DNA from 3 places in the Labrys sp. E2SS-1L genome. Region 1 is predicted to be linked to each of the others. Evidence: riboswitches for the same ligand, from Rfam matches in the RefSeq annotation. Region 1 holds a riboswitch; each other region holds the start of a gene.
What was found. A riboswitch is a leader RNA that binds a small molecule or an ion and turns the genes downstream of it on or off. The one in region 1 is predicted to bind cobalamin.
Positions count from the first base shown of each region.

Region 2: it holds a riboswitch for cobalamin, as region 1 does, so the genes downstream of both, ACIGJE_RS12010 (ABC transporter substrate-binding protein) here and bluB (5,6-dimethylbenzimidazole synthase) in region 1, are expected to answer to the same signal.
Region 3: it holds a riboswitch for cobalamin, as region 1 does, so the genes downstream of both, ACIGJE_RS14260 (aromatic ring-hydroxylating oxygenase subunit alpha) here and bluB (5,6-dimethylbenzimidazole synthase) in region 1, are expected to answer to the same signal.

Region 1 is NZ_CP172712.1:2,096,096-2,102,155, reverse strand. It holds gene ACIGJE_RS09730 (hypothetical protein) at 1-1,128, shown strand, start outside; gene ACIGJE_RS09725 (TerB family tellurite resistance protein) at 1,121-1,756, opposite strand; gene bluB (5,6-dimethylbenzimidazole synthase) at 1,825-2,562, opposite strand; cobalamin riboswitch at 2,606-2,786, opposite strand; gene ACIGJE_RS09715 (cupin domain-containing protein) at 2,924-3,544, shown strand; gene ACIGJE_RS09710 (ABC transporter substrate-binding protein) at 3,682-4,623, shown strand; gene ACIGJE_RS09705 (ATP-binding cassette domain-containing protein) at 4,908-5,723, shown strand; gene ACIGJE_RS09700 (ABC transporter permease) at 5,720-6,060, shown strand, end outside.
Region 2 is NZ_CP172712.1:2,602,729-2,608,788, reverse strand. It holds gene ACIGJE_RS12020 (ABC transporter ATP-binding protein) at 1-268, opposite strand, end outside; gene ACIGJE_RS12015 (FecCD family ABC transporter permease) at 265-1,287, opposite strand; gene ACIGJE_RS12010 (ABC transporter substrate-binding protein) at 1,289-2,332, opposite strand; cobalamin riboswitch at 2,525-2,754, opposite strand; gene ACIGJE_RS12005 (CobW family GTP-binding protein) at 2,826-3,794, opposite strand; gene recQ (DNA helicase RecQ) at 4,076-5,920, shown strand.
Region 3 is NZ_CP172712.1:3,087,733-3,093,792, forward strand. It holds gene metH (methionine synthase) at 1-77, opposite strand, end outside; gene ACIGJE_RS14250 (hypothetical protein) at 474-779, opposite strand; gene ACIGJE_RS14255 (FAD-binding oxidoreductase) at 781-1,869, opposite strand; gene ACIGJE_RS14260 (aromatic ring-hydroxylating oxygenase subunit alpha) at 2,030-3,274, opposite strand; cobalamin riboswitch at 3,392-3,596, opposite strand; gene ACIGJE_RS14265 (ribonucleotide-diphosphate reductase subunit beta) at 4,047-5,162, opposite strand; gene ACIGJE_RS14270 (ribonucleoside-diphosphate reductase subunit alpha) at 5,381-6,060, opposite strand, start outside.

The sequences.
Region 1 (6,060 bases):
GACGAGCAAATGCTGGCCCTCGCCACCAAGGCCAGCGGCAATGCCGACGCCAGGCTCGGCCTCGGCATGGTACGCACGGCACGGGCGCTCGAACATCTGTCGCAAGCCCTCTACAAATATGGCTTTGCAACCGAAATCCCGGCAATGCGCCTGCTCGGCCTGTCAGGTACCGTCTTCAGCACCAATCCCGATCCGCAGCCCATCACCTATCAGGATTTTCGCGGCATCCTCACCACCTTCGTGGCCGACCTCGAAAAGGCGGACCAAACCTTGGCAGAGGTCGGCGACATCGAGGCCAAGCTCACGGTCGATCTCTCCGTCACCCGCTTCGACTGGAACGGCGACGGCATCATCGACGAGCGCGACCATATCGGCGCAGCGATCTCGGACCTCGACGATGCCGGCAAGCCCAAACCCTTCATCGTCGCCTTCGACACGGCCGACGCCAAATGGCTGCGCGGCTATTGCAACTTCCTGATGGCCCTGACCAAGACCCTCTTGTCACACGACATGTCGCGCAGCTGGGACGCCGGCTTCGGCAGCCTGTTTCCGCGCGCCGTCAGCGGCCTTGCCAAGGCCAATGGCGTCGATGGTGACGACGGACTGGGCATGACCCTGTTCGGCACCAGCAAGCGCGATACCGATGCCATCGCCGACCTGATCAGCCTGGTGCACACCATAGACTGGCCGGTGGCCGACAAGGCGATGTGGCTGGAAGTGCGCAGCCATTTCAAGACGGTGATCCAGCTCAATCGTGAGACCTGGGGACTGATCGCCAAGGAAACCGACGACGACCACGAATGGCTTCCCGGCCCACGGCAGAAGAGCGGCGTGCTCCCCTCCCTCGAAGTGACGCAGGAGCGCATCGACTCGTGGCTCGCGCTGCTCGGGCAGGTCGACGAGGTGCTGGACGGCAAGCTTTTGATGCCGCATTGGCGCTTTGCCAAGGGCATCAATCTCGCCAGGGTGTTCGAGCAGCCCGGCAATTTCGACCTGGTGCTGTGGATCACCGGCCCGGGGGCCCTGCCCTACCTCGACAATGGCAAGGTGATGGACGCCGAGGCCTGGGGACAGGCCACGCGCATCTTCGGCGGCGACGTCGCGAGCTACGCCTTCTATTTCAATTGAGCGAGCGCCCGGCTGCGGCATCCGGCGCGAGCAGGTGCCGCTTCAGGCGAACGATCGCCTCGCGCTGCAAATCGCTGGCCTCACCATAGGCATTGGCGACCTCGGTCAGCATGTCGATGAGCTGCTGGCGCTCGGGCAAAGACAGGCGGGCGCGGAAAAGCGGCACCAATTCCTCGGCAACCGGCGTGAACACCCGGCCGCGATCCGTCAATTGCAAGGCCTGCTCATAGATACGCTCGCGGTCGCCGATCCCGAGCGGGTCGCTCATCAGGGCGAGGATGGTGTCCCGTTCGGCCCGGGTCAGCAACCCATTGGTGCGGACGAGCTGGATCATCAGGACGACGGCAGCGAGCCTGGGATCATCGATGGCCTTGAGCGAGACACGCTCCAGCGCCTGAGGCCGGACCGTGTCGGCACCCCGGTCGAGCGGGAGGGGAACCACCTTCGGGACGGCCTCGAGCCGGCGTGCTGCCGCCGGCTTGCGGGCCTTGCCGCGCAACAGCCAGAACAGGCCGACGACGGCGGCCACGAACGCTCCGATCAGGATCGCCCTCGGCCCCTCCAGCAGGACCAGGCTGGTGATCAGCAGAGCAATGATCCAGATCGCATTCTTACGCAGGAAATCCATCGCCCGTATCATCCGATCGGGACGGCGCATATCTGCGCCGGCCACCCCAAAGCATTTTGTGCTTTGCTCTATGAAGCTGCATCTCCCATAGCGGCCCGCATGGCGGCGAGCAAGGGATGGCCGGGCTGCCGGCCGTCCCAGCCGTCGAAGCTCAGCACAGCCTCCGGCGGCAGGCGCTGGCGCCAGCCCTTCACCTCCAGTTCGGGCCGGGCATAGGCTTCGTGCACATAGCCCAGGCACAGATAGGCGACCGGCACCACCCGCGCGGGAATGCCCAGCGCCTCACGCAGGCGCGCCGGATCGACGATACTGACCCAGCCGACCCCGACCCCCTCGGCCCGTGCAGCCAGCCAGATATTCTGCACCGCGCAGACGGTGGAATAGCGGTCCATCGCCATGTCATGGGTGCGGCCAAGCACCACCGGGCCGGCGCGGTCGGGATCGCAGGTGATGCACAGATTGACCGGGGCATCGATGATGCCTTCCAGCTTCAGCGCGCGATATTGCGCCTGCTTTTCAGGCGGGAACATTGCCACGGCCTCGGCATTGGCTTCCTCGAACAGAGCCTGCACCTTGCGCCGGGTTTCGGGGCAGCGCAGCACGAGAAAACTCCAGGGCTGCATGAAGCCGACCGAGGGCGCGTGATGCCCGGCCGTGAGGATGCGGGCGAGGACATCATCCGGCACAGGCTGCGGGCTGAACTGGCTGCGAACGTCCCGCCGGGTGAAGATAGCGCGATAGACGGCTTCACGTTCGGCCGGCGAAAACGGCCCCGAGGGCGCGAGCGCCTCGTTGGATGGGTCCATCGTCATTCCCCTTGCGATGGCAATCGCCGCGCCGTCCGCGCACGCCGATCTATCGCCTCCGGCCGGTCTTCTGACTCGGGATCCACCCATCCGGACGCCTTCCCCGCAGAACGAGTGGCCTGAAACCTGCCCGGATAGTCCCCCTTACAGCGTTGGGCACGTCGCGGCTTCAAACCGCGTTCCCGATTCTCCCGCAAGCGGGCACCGAAGGTCTTGCGGGTGTAGCATGGCAGGTGCCGGCTGCCCAGCCGTTTGGGGCGCCGATGCCGAGCTGCCAGCGGCGAAGTGGACAGGGTGCAGGCTTGTGGCCTAGAATCGTCGGCTAGGCTTTCGGGCAATGACGCATCCTGGCAATCGCGAAATGAACAAAATCGATCTCAAACGGCGCGCCGGCGATCAGCCCGATCCCCTGGAACAGGCCAATCCCGTGCGGCTCGGCACCCGCCTTCGCCTGGCCCGGCAGACAAGGGGGCTGACGCTAAAGGCCCTGGCCACGGCCGCGGACTGCTCGGAAAGCCTGTTGTCCAAGATCGAGAACGGCAAGGCTTCCCCTTCCCTGCCGATGCTGCATCGCCTCGTCGAGGTGCTCGGCACCAATATCGGCTGGATGTTCGAGGAATCGGATAGCGAAGAGGGCATCGTCTTTCGCGCCGGCACGCGCCCGCTGATCTCGCTGGACCCGCTCCGGCGCGGCGAAGGCATTTCGCTGGAACGGGTGATTCCCTATTCGCCCGGCCACCTTCTCCAGTGCAACATCCACCATATCGAGGCCGGCGGCGAGAGCGCCGGGCCGATCCAGCACCAGGGCGAGGAAGTCGGCTATGTGCTGGCCGGAACCGTGGAGCTGATGGTCGGCGAGCGCACCTTCAAGCTCTCCGCCGGCGATACCTTCGTGTTCAAGTCGGAACTGCCGCACTGGTATCGCAACACCGGAACCGAGCGCGCCAGCATCTTCTGGGTCAACACGCCCGCCACCTTCTGAGGCTTTACGCCGTCGGCGTTTCAAGAATCCCCGAAACCGCCATTCAAGTAACTTGACATGAATTCAAGTCTCTTGAATGATGCGGATGTCAGAACTGAGAATGAGCCCGGCACGGGCCATCCATGAAGGGAATTGAAATGCGGCTTTCAAAATATCTCGCCGGCTGCGCGGCGGCGGCAGCCCTGGCGCTGTCCCTCGGATCGGTGTCCGCTTCGGCCGACACTTTCGCCCTGGTCACCATCAACCAGCAGGCCCTGTTCTTCAACCAGATCAACGAAGGCGCTGAAGCCGCCGCCAAGGCGGCCGGCGCCAAGCTCGTCATCTTCAACGCCAACAATGTTCCAAGCGCCCAGAACGACGCGATCGAGAACTACATCACCCAGAAGGTCGACGGCATCATCCTGATCGCCATCGACGTCAATGGCGTGAAGCCCGCCATCACCGCCGCCAAGAAGGCCGGCATCCCCGTCATCGCCATCGATGCCCAGATTCCCGACGGCGACAATGTCTCCTTCGTCGGCGTCGACAATCTCAAGGCGGGCGAGGACATCGGCAAGTTCTATGCCGACTACGTCAAGGCCAAGCTGAATGGCACCGCCAAGATCGGCGTGGTCGGCGCCCTCAATTCCTACATCCAGAACCAGCGGCTGGACGGCTTCAAGAAGGCGGTGACGGCCAGCGGCCTCAAGGTCACCTTCCTCGACACCGTCGACGGCCAGAACGTGCAGGACGTGGCGCTGAGTGCCGCCGAGAACCTGATGACGGCCAACCCCGACATGACCACGCTCTACGCCACCGGCGAGCCCGCCCTGCTCGGCACCGTCTCCGCCGTGACCAGCCAGGGGCGCACCGACGGCGTCAAGGTCTTCGGCTGGGACCTGACCAAGCAGGCCATCGAAGGCATCGACCAGGGCTGGGTGACCGGCGTGATCCAGCAGGACCCGGCCGGCGAAGGCAAGGCTGCGGTGGAAGCCCTGACCAAGCTCAAGAAGGGCGAGAAGATCGAGCCGATCATCAACGTTCCCGTGACGATCGTCACCAAGGAGAACGTCGACAAGTTCCGGGGCATGTTCAAGTAACGGGCCGACGGCGATTTCCTGATTAAGGTCGCGCTGCCCCTCACCTTACCTCTCCCCGTAAGAACGGGGCGAGGGGACTTCGATCGCGCATTTCATACCGAAAAGATCTCATCTCGCCCAACCGTTGGGCGAGATGACAGGGCTCAAGAATCGATCACAACGCTTGCGCCCCCTCGCCCCGTTCTTACGGGGAGAGGTAAGGTGAGGGGCAGCGCGAGCTTTCGAGATTTGTGAAGTCTCATTCCCGAAGCCTCGGGACAGACTTTTCATTGCCAGGCGGAACCATGATGGACAGTGGCGAACCCTACCGCGTCAAGATGACCGGTATCTCCAAGCGATACAACACGATCCAGACCCTGGACGACGTATCGCTGATGCTCAGGCCCGGCGAGGTGCTGGGACTGGTCGGCGACAACGGTGCCGGCAAGTCGACCCTGAGCAAGGTGCTCTCGGGCGCCGTGATCCCCGACTCCGGCACGATCGAGATCGACGGCAAGGTACAATCCTTCGCCTCCCCCGCCGATGCCCGCGCCGCGCGGGTGGAGATGGTCTATCAGGACCTTTCGCTGTGCGACAGCGTCGACGTTGCCGGCAATCTCTTCCTCGGCCGCGAGCCTCGGCACCGTATCCTCGGCGTGCCCTTCCTCGATCAGCGCCGCATGCATGGGCAGGCCCGCGACATGCTCGACAAGCTCGGCATCGTCATCGCCGATACCAGGCTGAAGGTCGAGAACCTCTCCGGCGGCCAGCGCCAGTCGATCGCCATCGGTCGCGCGGCTTCCTTCAACCCCTCCGTGCTGATCATGGACGAGCCTACGGCCGCCTTGGCCGTCGCCGAAGTCGAGGCGGTGCTCGAGCTGATCCGCACCGTCAGCGCCCGCGGCGTCAGCGTGATCCTGATCACCCACCGCCTGCAGGACCTCTTCCTCGTCTGCGACCGCATCCAGGTGATGTATGAGGGCCGCAACGTCGCCGAGCGCCGGATCGAGGACACCAATATCGAGGAGGTGGTCAACCTCATCGTCGGCCGCAAATTCAACGCCCGCTCCGCCGGAGCCCCCAAGGACAACGCCTCCAAGGACAACGGAGCTCGCGCATGACGGCCTCATCCACCACGCCCGCCCATCGCCCGCGCGTCCACAAGGCCCGCTGGCGCGACAAGGCGATGGCGAACGGCAGCATCATCTCGATCGCGCTGTTCTTCATTTTCGTCTGCCTGGTCTTCTCGATCTGGACCGAGGCCTTCCTCACCGCCCCCAACCTCCTCAACATCGTGCGCCAGTCGGCACCGCTGCTGATCGTGGCGGCCGCGATGACCTTCGTGATCACCACGGGCGGCATCGACCTTTCGGTCGGCTCGGTTCTGGCGCTCGCCGCGACCCTGTCGGCGGCCTCCCTGCAGGCCGGCATTCCCTGGCCCCTCGTCATCGTGCTGAT
Region 2 (6,060 bases), 510 kb from region 1:
GCTCGGCCGTCTCGGCCTGCTGTTCGACCAGGGCGATGCGGCGTGCGACTTCGCGGCGGGCGAGGCCATGGAGCGGCTGGCCCGAGAGAAGCACCTGCCCCCCCTGCGGACGGCGAATGCCGGCCAGCAGGGACATCAGGCTGGTCTTGCCCGAACCGTTCGGGCCGATGATGCCGAGCAACTCGCCCGGACGGACCTCCAGCGATACTCCGTGCAGGATCGAGACCCCACCAGCCGACCAGGACAGATCGTGGGCCGACAGGCTCATGCCGTCGCCTTTCTTTGGCTGAGGATGAGAGCGAAAGCCGGCGCACCGACCAGAGCCGTGATCACGCCGATCGGCAGAACCTGGCCGGGGATGATGATGCGGGACAGAATGTCGGCGATGATCATGAAGACGGCGCCGATCAAGGCGCTGGCCGGCAGCAGGCGCCCATGGCGCACGCCCACAACCATCCGCGCCGCATGGGGGATCACCAGCCCGACGAAGCCGATCGATCCGACGATACTGACCATCACGGCCGTCATCATCGCCGCAACACCGACGAGCACGACATAGGCGCGCCGGACGGAGATGCCGAGGGACGCCGCCGATTCCGTGCCGAAGGTGAAGGCATCGAGCGCGCGGGCATGCCACAGGCAGACCAGCAGCCCTACAGCCGTGACCGGCAGCGCCAGCCAGACGTCGGGCCAGCGTACACCCGAGAGATTGCCCAGCAACCAGAACATGATGCCGCGCGCCTGTTCGGCATTGGCCGCCTTGGTAACGATGAAGGAGGTCAGGGCATTGAAGAGCTGGGATCCGGCGACCCCGGCCAGGATCACCGCGCCGGTGCCGCGGCCCGAGCGCATCGCCAGCAAGGCGACGAAGCCGAAGGCCGTCAGCGCACCGAGAAAGGCGCCGGCGGGCAGGCTCAGGACCCCTGCCCCGAGGCCGAGGATGACGACCCCGACCGCTCCCGTCGATGCCCCAGCCGAGATGCCGAGGACATAGGGATCGGCCAGGACGTTGCGCAGCAGCGACTGCAGCACGACGCCCGACAACGCCAGGGCCGCGCCGCAGCAGGCCGCGACGACCGCGCGGCTCAGCCGGTAGTTCCACACGATGCCTTCATCGATGCGATCCAGACCATAGCCGGCGCCCCACAGGCGGTTGGCAGCCGTCTTGGCGACGACGTCCATCGGAATGGCCGTCTCGCCAATGGCGGCGCCCAGCCAGAGGGCCAGCACGAGCACCGCCAGCGCCAGCATCCCGATCGCCAGCAATCGTGTGACGGGGCGATTCATCTCAGCGCTTCAGGCCGAAACGCTGGATGGCATCGGCGAGCATCTCGATGCCCTCGACGACGCGCACGCTCGGCTGCATCGCCTGCACGTCCATCTCCACGACATGGCCCTGCTTGACCGCCGGCATCAGGCTTGCCACCGGATCGGTCTTGAGAAAGTTGAGCTTCACGGCGATGTCGTCGGCCGGATAGCGGCGACGATCCATCCGGCCGGCGACGATGATGGTCGGATCGGCCTTGGCGATGGTCTCCCAGCCGACGCTCGGCCACTCCTCCTCGCTCTCCACGACGTTCCGCACACCCAACGCGGACATGATATAGCCCGGCACGCTGTTCTTGCCGGCCATATAGGGATCGACGTCGACCTTGGCGCTCGAGAACCAGAAGGCGGCGGAGACCTTGCCATCGCCGGCCGCGATCTTGAGGCGGGCGGCTTCCTCACGCGCTTTCAGCTCGGCGACGACTTTCGCCCCGCGCTCCTGCACGTCGAAGATCTCGGCAAGCTCGGTGATCTCCCGATAGACCAGATCCATGGTGAAGAGGGTGCCGCGCGTGCCGTCGCCGCCGCTGGAATTGTCCTTGCCGACGCAATCGGCGGGCGAAACATAGGTCGGGATGCCAAGTTCCTCGAACTGCTCGGGCTTGCCGACAATACCGCTAGGCCCGACATGCCATTGGAACTGCGCCGTCACAAGATCCGGCTTCCTGGCGATCACGCTTTCGAAGCTCGGATCATTGTCGGCCAGACGCGGAATTTTGGCATTGGCCGCTTCATAGCCGGGCAATACAGGGCCGAACCACACCGCCGTGCCGACGACCTTGTCGGCCAGGCCGAGGAGATAGAGAACCTCCGTGCTGCTCTGGCCGACGGAAACGGTGCGCTGCGGCGCATGCTCGAAGGTGACGGTGCGGCCGCAATTGGTGAGCTTGAGGGGATATTTCGTTGCCTGCGCAGCCGCCGGATCGATACCCAGCGCCAAGCCAAAGCTGGCCGCAAGCATGACGGCGAAGCTGGACCAGCGGGCCTTGCTCGTTGAAAGGATCATGACGTTCTCTCGTTTCGCGATAAGGGAAGCAGCGGTCTTCAGCATCAGCCGAATACCGTGAGGTTTCCTCAGGCCAGGCTGTGGCAAAGGACGTGAGCGTGCGAAGCGGAGGGAACAGGCGGGCAAGCGCCCGAAACGTCGGGAAGAAACGTCACATTGTCTCCTGTTCCGGGCATCCCCGCCCGTGACATGGGATTGATCGAGATGACGGCAGGTTTCCTGGCTCGCGGATAAAGGCCTTGCATCTGCCTTCCCATGGGAGACCCACAGTGGCATGGCGCCTTTCGCGCCACGGGGATACTTGGCAATCCGCCTACAGTTGCGGGGGCAGCCACGGCATGGGCTTTTAGAAAGCCGAACCGTGTTCCCTATTACTCCCGACGGACTTGCATCCGACGGGAACCGTCACCGCACAGTTATCGGGGCGTCACGACCGCGGTCAAGCGAATATGCAAAGCGAACGGCCCCTGATGCCGTGCCCTGCCTTCCCGCGTCAGGCCCGACAAGCCAGGAAGCCCTGTTCGATCACGTCCTTCGGCAGGTTGCGCCCGATGAAGACCAGGCGGCTTCGACGCTCCTCCTCGGGCTTCCAGGCACGCTGATGATCGCCTTCGAGCAGCATGTGCACGCCCTGCACGACGAAGCGCTGCGGATCGCCATCGAAGGCGACGATGCCCTTCAGGCGCAGCATGTCCGTGCCGAACTGTTGCACGATCATGTTGAGCCAGGGCATGAATTTGCCGGGATCGAGCGGCTCCTGGGACACGAGAGCGAAGCTGCCGACATGATCGTCATGGTCGTGGTCATGGAAACCCTCGAGGAAATCAGGCTCGGCTTCGAGGATACGGTCGAGGTCGAACGCGCCGCGGCCGAGCACCTTGTCGAGCGCGATGTCGCAACGCCGGGTCTCGTGGAGAGTGGCGGTGGGATTGATGCGACGGATCCGCTTCACCACCCGATCGAGTTCCTCTGCCGTGACCAGATCGATCTTGTTGAGGAGGATCGTGTCGGCGAAGGCAAGCTGCTCCTGCGCCTCATGCGCCGTCTCGATCTCGCCGAGCAAATGCCGGGCGTCGACCACGGTGACGATGGAGTCGAGCTGGGTCTTGGCGCGCACATCGTCATCGACGAAGAACGTCTGGGCAACCGGTGCGGGATCGGCCAGCCCGGTCGTCTCGATCAGGATGGCATCGAAGCGGTCGCGCCGACGCATCAGGCCCTCGATGATGCGAATGAGGTCGCCGCGCACCGTGCAGCAGATACAGCCATTGTTCATCTCGAAGATTTCCTCGTCGGTATCCACGACAAGGTCATTGTCGATGCCGACTTCGCCGAACTCATTGACGATGACCGCATATTTCCTGCCGTGGCTCTCGGTCAGGATACGGTTGAGAAGCGTGGTCTTGCCTGCCCCGAGATAGCCGGTGAGGACGGTGACGGGTGTCTGCGGCGCGGGCTGCATGATGTCGGAATTCCTTGATCCGTTGCGGATGCCCCGCAGCATGTCGCTGCCGGGAGGCCTCATTGAATTTTGATTTATATGAAACGTTATAACATAACTATCGCAATCGCAAGCGAGCTCTCACCATCGTCACCCCAGCAATCGCCACGCAGGTGGGCAGAGGCTTGCTGGCATTCTCGACCGTGATCATTCCACCGGATTTGTCTGCCAGCAGAGGAAATCCATGCGGGAAATTTTCGAATCACGGCCCTTGTCGGGTAAGCCTCACGCTTCACCCTGCAATGGAATCAGGCACCAAGGTGCATCCTGCCGGCATGACCCTCTCCTCTCCGCGAGATCCACTCGCCATCCTCAATAGCGTGTTCGGCTACGCCGCCTTTCGCGGCCAGCAGGAGGCGGTGGTGCGCCATGTCACCGGAGGGGGCGATGCGGTGGTGCTGTTCCCGACGGGAGCCGGCAAGTCGCTGTGCTACCAGATCCCGGCTCTGTGCCGGCGCGGCGTCGGCATCGTGGTCTCGCCGCTGATCGCGCTGATGCGCGACCAGGTCGAGGCACTCAAGCAGGCCGGCGTGCGGGCGGCGGCGCTCAACTCCTCCCTGTCGCGCGAGGAGGCCTATAAGGTCCGTCGTTCCCTGATGGACGGCAAGCTCGACCTCCTCTATGTCGCGCCCGAGCGCGTGGCGACGCAAGGTTTCCAGGCCCTGATCGCCGATGCCGACATCGCGCTCTTCGCCATCGACGAGGCCCATTGCGTCAGCCAGTGGGGCCACGACTTTCGGCCCGAATATCGCGAGCTAGGCGGCCTCGCCGCGTCCTTCCCCGGCGTGCCGCGCATCGCCCTCACCGCCACGGCCGATCCGGTCACCCGTGCCGACATCATCGAGCGGCTCGGTCTCAACCAGGCCGAGGTCTTCGCCACCAGCTTCGACCGGCCCAACATCAGCTACGCCATCGTCGAGCGCGACAATGCCCGCCGGCAATTGCTGGCCTTCCTGGCCGGGCACAAAGGCAATAGCGGTATCGTCTACTGCCTGTCGCGCGCCAAGGTCGAGGAGACGGCGCAATGGCTGAACGAGCAGGGTATCCGCGCCTTGCCCTATCATGCCGGCCTGGAAGCGGCTGTTCGCAGCGCCAACCAGGACGCTTTCCTGGAGGAGGAAAGCCTCTGCCTGGTCGCCACGGTCGCCTTCGGCATGGGCATCGACAAGCCCGACGTGCGCTATGTCGCCCATCTCGATATCCCTGCTTCGGTGGAAGCCTATTACCAGGAGACGGGCCGCGCCGGCCGCGATGGCCTGCCCTCGGATGCCTGGATGAGCTACGGCATGGCCGATGTGGTGCAGCGCCGCCGCATGATCCAGGAGGGCAATGCGCCGGAGACGGTCAAGCGGGTCGAACTCGGCAAGCTCAACGCTTTGCTCGGCATCTGCGAAACCGCCGAGTGCCGGCGCAAGGCCATCCTCGCCCATTTCGGCGAGACCCATCCCGGCCGCTGCGGCAATTGCGATACCTGCCTGTCGCCGGTCGAGAGCTGGGACGGCACCGATGCCGCCGTCAAGGCGATGGCCGCGATCTACCGCACCGGCCAGATGTTCGGTGCCGCCCATGTCATCGACGTGCTCACCGGCAAGGTCACGGAGAAGGTCCAGCGCTTCGGCCATGACAACCAGCCCGTCTTCGGGGCCGGCAAGGACATCGAGGCGCGCACCTGGCAATCGGTGCTGCGCCAGCTCACCGCGGCCGGCCTCGTCAATGTCAACCACGAGGCCCATGGTGCCCTGATCCTGGCCGAGGAGGCGCGAGCCGTGTTCAAGGGCGAGCGGCAGATCGTCTTCCGTCGCGACCGCCCCCGCAAGAGCACCGAGACCAGACGCGCCCGGCGCGGCGAGATCGAGATGTCGGAACGCGACGGCGCCTTGTTTGCCGCCCTTCGGGCGGAGCGCAGCCGCCTCGCCCGCGAGCAGGGCGTGCCGCCCTACATGATCTTCGCCGACACCACCTTGCGAGCCATGGCGAGCGAGCGCCCCGGCAGCCTGCCGGAATTTCTGGCCCTGCCTGGCGTAGGCCAGGCAAAGCTGGAGCGCTATGGCGAAGTCTTCCTGGAAGTCGTCAGGCGCGAGGGCTAGGATGACGGCTCGGTACCGCTGGTTCACGCCACTGTGCGGCGGCGCACAGGCCGGACATGAGCCAGCTCTCCCCTCCTTGACGCCGTTTACCATACATTTTAAGTTAGTGAACGAACGCTAACTTAAAATGCGATTCTCCC
Region 3 (6,060 bases), 990 kb from region 1:
GTAAGGGCGGCAAGGATCTCCGCGCCCCGATCGGTCTGGGCAGGCGCGGCGAACAGGGCTTCGACCGGAGCGCTCATAACGAGCTCCTATAACGGAATTACGATATCAAGATATCCTTATATGATAGCGCCGAGAAAGGCGAGGTCAAGGTGAACTGTCCTGGAAGCGTCGGTTTTCTGTCTGGGATTGCGGGATGGATAGGAAGGTCAGACAGGAGTCCACGGCTCTGGTGCAGACAATGCTGGTGTCGTACCCGGTTAGAAAGACGGGCCTGTCATCCCCGGCGAGCGAAGCGAGGGAAGGGGATCCAGGGGCTGTGAGCGACATGCCTCGGCCCTGGATTCCCTTCCCACCGCCTGCGGCGGCGCCGGGAATGACAGCACCTCTTCTATCTAGCATAAAGCAAGCGCTATAATGTCCGGCATCATGCGGGAAACGCCTCGGCTGGGACCGTGGACGTCTCGTCCGCTTCTTCAGGCATCCACCCGCAAACGCCGCCGACCCCGTCGCCGGCCGGCATGATCGCGCACCTCGTCGAGCAGGCTGCTCAGATGCGGCAGCAGCGGATTGTCCGATGTCGAGGCCTCGTGCAGCAGGACTTTCAAATCGGCGGCTTCCCTGGCCAGGTCCGCGCCGTCTTCACGGCTGAGGATCCAGGCCAGCAGGAGGGTACGGGCCCGCTCCTCGGGCATGACGGGGCCATCAGCCCGTGTGGCCCGCAGGATGGAGTGCACGATGGCGGCGTCGACATCGACGGTGTTCTGCGCGGCGATCGTCATCTCAGGCCTCGATCTCGACGCGGCCGAGCGGCCTGGTGCAGCAAGCCAGCACCAGGCCGGCGGCGATTTCCTCCTCGCGAATGCCGCCCTGATGGGTCATCGCGGTCTCTCCCGACAGGCATTGCACCTTGCAGGTGCCGCAGAGCCCCATGGTGCAGCCGGTCGGAATGTTGAGGCCGGCGCCACGGGCGAGTTGGAGAATGGTGTCGCGGCTGGAGGCCGGCACCTCGATGCCGGATTTGGTGAAGGCCACGCTGGCTTCGCCGGCAAGGGCCTCGTCCGCACCGACTTCCTCCATTGGCGTTTCGGCTGGCTGAAAGCTCTCTTCATGATAGCGGCGCATGTCGTAGCCATTGGCTTCGAGCATGTCCTTGACCGCTGCCATGAAGGGTGCGGGGCCGCAGCAGAATACTTCGCGCTCGCGGAAATCCGGTGCGATCAGGCGTAGGGCCGGGGCGTTGAGCCGACCCTGGAAGCCGGTCCAGGCTTCATGGGCCTCGGTCTCTTCCACGATCCAGGCGAGGCGGAGGCGCTGCATGCGTCCGGCCATGCGTTCCAGTTCCTGGCGGAAGATGATCTCGCCCGGCCGGCGTGCGCAGTTGACGAAAGCGATATCGGTGGCGCCGCCGTGGTCTTCGGCAAAACGGGTCATCGACATCATCGGCGTGATGCCCGAGCCGGCCGAGATGAAGAGGTATTTTTCGGCCGGATGACGAGAGAAGCTGAACTGTCCGAGCGGGCCGTAGGCCTTCAAGCGCGTGCCGGGTTTGAGGTTATCAAGCATCCAGCGCGTGCCGATGCTGGAGGCCTGCGCCTTGGCGGTGACGCTGATCGAAAGCGGGCGGGAAGGGCTCGACGACAGCGTATAGGTGCGCAGCACCGGCCCGGCCTCGGCGGGGATCTCCAGCGTGATGAACTGGCCGGGCTCGTAGCGGAACCAGCCCTGTTCGGCGGCGCGGAAGGTGAAGGTCGCGACATCGCGGCCCTCATGGATGATCGAAACGCATTCGAGTGCCTGGCTCTGATCGTTCCAGGGCGGCGTTTCGTCGATATGCCTGAATTTCGCCAGGGCTGCGGAGGGCGTCGGCATGGTGTCTACCCCTGTATATATCGGTTTTGCTAACACCCTCCCCTGGAGCGGGAGGGGCGACGCGAAGCGTCGGGGTGGGGTGTTTTCGTCGGCTGCTGTGTTTCTCACCCCACCCCGGACTTCGTCCGACCCTCCCCCTCCAGGGGAGGGTGAAAGGGCCTCAGGCCACGCTGCGCAGGCGGACGCCGTCATTACCCAGCGCCGCTTCCATGGCGTTGCGATACCATTCGACGAACTGCATCACGCCGCCCTCGTGTTCGGGGGCGTAGGGGCCGGGCGTGTAGACGGGCGAGGAGACGCCGAGCTGGTTCTCCTCGACGATCTGGCGATCCTGGTCGTTGGTCATCTGCCAGACATGGGTGAGTTCATCGAGGTCGTAGTCGACCCCCTCGACCGCATCCTTGTGCACCAGCCATTTGGTGGTGACTTGGGTTTCCTTCGGCCCGATCGGGAGCACGCGGAAGCTGACGGCATGGTCGCCCAGCACGTGGTTCCAGGTGGTGGGATAGTGAAAGAGCAGGAGGGCGCCGATATTGCCTTCCTCGATCGTCGGGCTGAGGGGGCGCTGCACGGCCGGCTTGCCGGACATCGTATAGCTGGCGGCATTGCGCAGCAGCGGCATGCGCGCCATGCGGAACTGGCCGTCATCGGAAATGCTGAAGGTGCTGGGCAGGCCGGCTTCCTCGCAACGCCGCCAATGCTGGCCGATGAGCGGATCCTTGTCGGCGCCCTGCACGCCTGTCACCGTCGGGGCCTCGGGGAAGGTGCGGCAGAGCTCGGGATGATTGCCCGCGCAGTGGTAGCACTCGCGGTTGTTCTCCCAGACCAGCTTCCAATTGCCCTTCTCGACGATGGTGCTCTCGAAGGCCACCTTGGTGTTCTTCAGGCCATGCGGTGCCAGATAGGGCATGGCGCCGGCGCGGAAGGTCTCGAAATCGGGTGCCTCCTTGGCAAGGCAGATCCAGACATAGCCGGCCACGCTCTCGCAATGCACGGGCTTCAGCCCATATTGCGCGGCATCGAAGCCGGGTCCCATGTCGCGGGCGAACAACAGGCGGCCGTCGAGTTCGTAGGTCCACTGATGATAGGGGCAGACCAGCTTGGCGACGCTGCCGCTTGTCGCGGCGCAGAGCCGTGATCCCCGGTGCCGGCAGGAATTGTGAAAGGCGCGAATGGCACCGTCGCCGGAGCGCAGCACGATCACCGGATAATCGCCGACCTGGAGGGTGAAATAGCTGCCCGGCTTGCCGAGCTCGCAGTCATGGCCCGCGAACAGCCATTCGCGATACCAGATGTTCTCCATATCCAGCCGGAAGAATTCCGGGTCGGTGTAGAATTTGCCCTCGAGCGTCGTGCCCGGCTGATGGGTCCGGAGACGGCTCAGCATGTCCTGATGCGCAGTCATGTCAAAATCCCGCGTGACAACCAATGCGTTGACTTGACGGCGGGAGGGGAAAGCGGCCCGGCGGTCTGCGCCGGTGAAAAGGCACAGCCGAACCTCCTTCCGGAACGCCCACCGCGTCCGTCGGTTTTCATCGGGGCTGGTTTCCGGGCTCAGGAGCGGCCTTCCGGCCCGATCGCGACGCCTTCCCAGGTCTTCCCGACCCAGTGGCACCTGCCGCGATCTTCTCCTCTACCGTTGCGGGGGCAGCGCCGGATTTGGACCGGCTTCCCAATTCTCCGGGCCGCCTTGGGAGCGGACCGGCACCTCGAATGAGGATTAGAATACATCGAGTCGGCGCGCCGACTAGAGACGATGCGACGGATGATGGTGTGTTCAGGACATTGTTGTCGAGGGCTTGGAGAGGCAGGTCGGGAAGGGGACACCGAATGTCCATCATCCCCCGCGCGGCGGGGAACGACAAAGCAACCAATCACGCTCTTTTCGAGGTATTTGCGCGGTGCTTAAGCGCGAATGAAATTATTCTCGGTAGCGCTGCCCCTCACCTTACCTCTCCCCGTAAGAACGGGGCGAGGAGACTCCGGCGTCGAGTTTAATGCCGAAAACCCGTCATCTCGCCCACCGGCAGAGCGAGATGAGAGTTTTGAAGACTATTCGCTACGCGTGCGCCCCCTCGCCCCGTTCTTACGGGGAGAGGTAAGGTGAGGGGCAGCGCGCGCCCGACGACAAGGGAATGCAATTCCTGCCCAATGGCCTGCTCCTTGAATGCCCGCCATCAATCCCAGCTCAGCGCACCGCCGTTCTGATATTCGATGACGCGCGTCTCGAAGAAGTTCTTCTCCTTCTTCAGGTCCATCGCCTCGCTCATCCAGGGGAAGGGGTTCTCGACATCAGGAAATACCGGCATGAGGCCGAGCTGGGCGCAGCGCCTGTTGGCGATGAAACGCATATATTGTTCGCACGACACCGCGTTGAGGCCGAGAAAGCCGCGCGGCATGGTATCCCGGCCATAGGCGGCTTCCAGCTCGGCGGCCTCGCGGATCATCCGCTGCAGATCGGCCTGGAAGGTCAGCGTCCACAGATGCGGGTTCTCATGTCTGATCTGGTTGATCACGTCGATGCCGAAATTGAGATGGATGCTCTCGTCGCGCAGGATGTACTGATACTGCTCGGCGATCCCCACCATCTTGTTGCGCCGGCCGAGCGAGAGGATCTGGGCAAAGCCGGTATAGAACCACATGCCCTCGAAGATCACATAGAAGGCGACGAGGTCGCGCAGGAAGGCCTGGTCGGCATCCGGCGTGCCGGTCTTGAAATCGGGATCGTCGAGATGCTGGGTGTGCTTGAGGGCCCAGGCGGCCTTGTCGGTGATCGAGGGAACCTCGCGATACATGTTGAAGAGTTCGCCCTCGTCGAGCCCGAGGCTCTCGACGATGTATTGGAAGGTATGGGTGTGCACGGCCTCCTCGAAAGCCTGGCGCAGCAGATATTGCCGGCATTCGGGATTGGTGAGGTGGCGGTAGATCGCCAGCACGATATTGTTGGCGACCAGGCTCTCGGAGGCGGCGAAGAAACCGAGATTGCGCTTGAGCATGCGCCGCTCGTCCTCGGTCAGGCCGTCACGCGACTTCCACAGCGCGATGTCGGCCTGCATCGAGACCTCGGTCGGCATCCAGTGATTGTTGCAGCCGGCGAGATATTTCTCCCAGGCCCATTTGTATTTGAGCGGCAGGAGCTGGTTCACGTCGGCGCGGGCATTGATCATGCGCTTCTCGTCGACCGTGACGCGGCCGCCCTTGCGGTCGATGGCGCCAAGGCCGGTTGCATCCGCCATGCTCTGCGGCAGGGGAAGCTGGCTTGCGGGCGAAACGGGTTCGGACCAGTCGAGCATCGTCATCGTTTTCTTCTCATCGGAGACATTGTCCGGAAGTAACTGAAGCGGCACCTTTGTCATGCCCGGGCTTGACCCGGGCATCCAGGAACCGCACTTCGTCGTCCGGAGGAGGGAACTGGATTGCCGGGTCAAGCCCGGCAATGACAAAGGTCGAGCCAATTCGAGGCACTTATTGGCGGACGAACTCTTGGAGCGCATTCCACCCTGTTCTCGGCTCACTGGCACGCCTCGCAATCGGGATCGTGGATGGAGCAGGCCTTGCCCCAGGCTTCCGATGCAGCCAGGTCCGGCTGAGCCTCGATCAGGATCGGCGCGGCCGCCTGCGGCACCGTGGCGGAGACGGCATTGAGCTTGCCGTCGGTGCCCTTCAGCGTCGATTTCTCGACATGGGTGGCCGAGCGCGAGCGCAGGTAATAGGTCGTCTTCAGACCACGCTTCCAGGCCAGGCGGTAGAGCGTGTCGAGCTTCTTGCCGGAGGGGTTGGCGATGTAGAGGTTGAGCGACTGGGCCTGGTCGATCCATTTCTGCCGGCGCGCCGCGGCTTCGATCAGCCAGGCCGTGTCGATCTCGAAAGCGGTGGCATAGAGAGCCTTCAGATCCTCGGGGATGCGATCGATCTGTCCGAGCGAGCCATCGAAATATTTGAGATCGGAAATCATGACCTCGTCCCACAGGCCGCGCGTCTTGAGATCGCGGACCAGGGCCGAGGTCACCACCGTGAAATCCCCCGACATGTTCGATTTGACGAAGAGGTTCTGATAGGCCGGCTCGATCGATTGCGAGACGCCGCAGATGTTGGAGATCGTCGCCGTCGGCGCGATCGCCATGGTGTTGGAATTGCGCATGCCGACCGTCTTCACGCGCTGGCGCAACATGTCCCAGGCCAGGGTCGAGC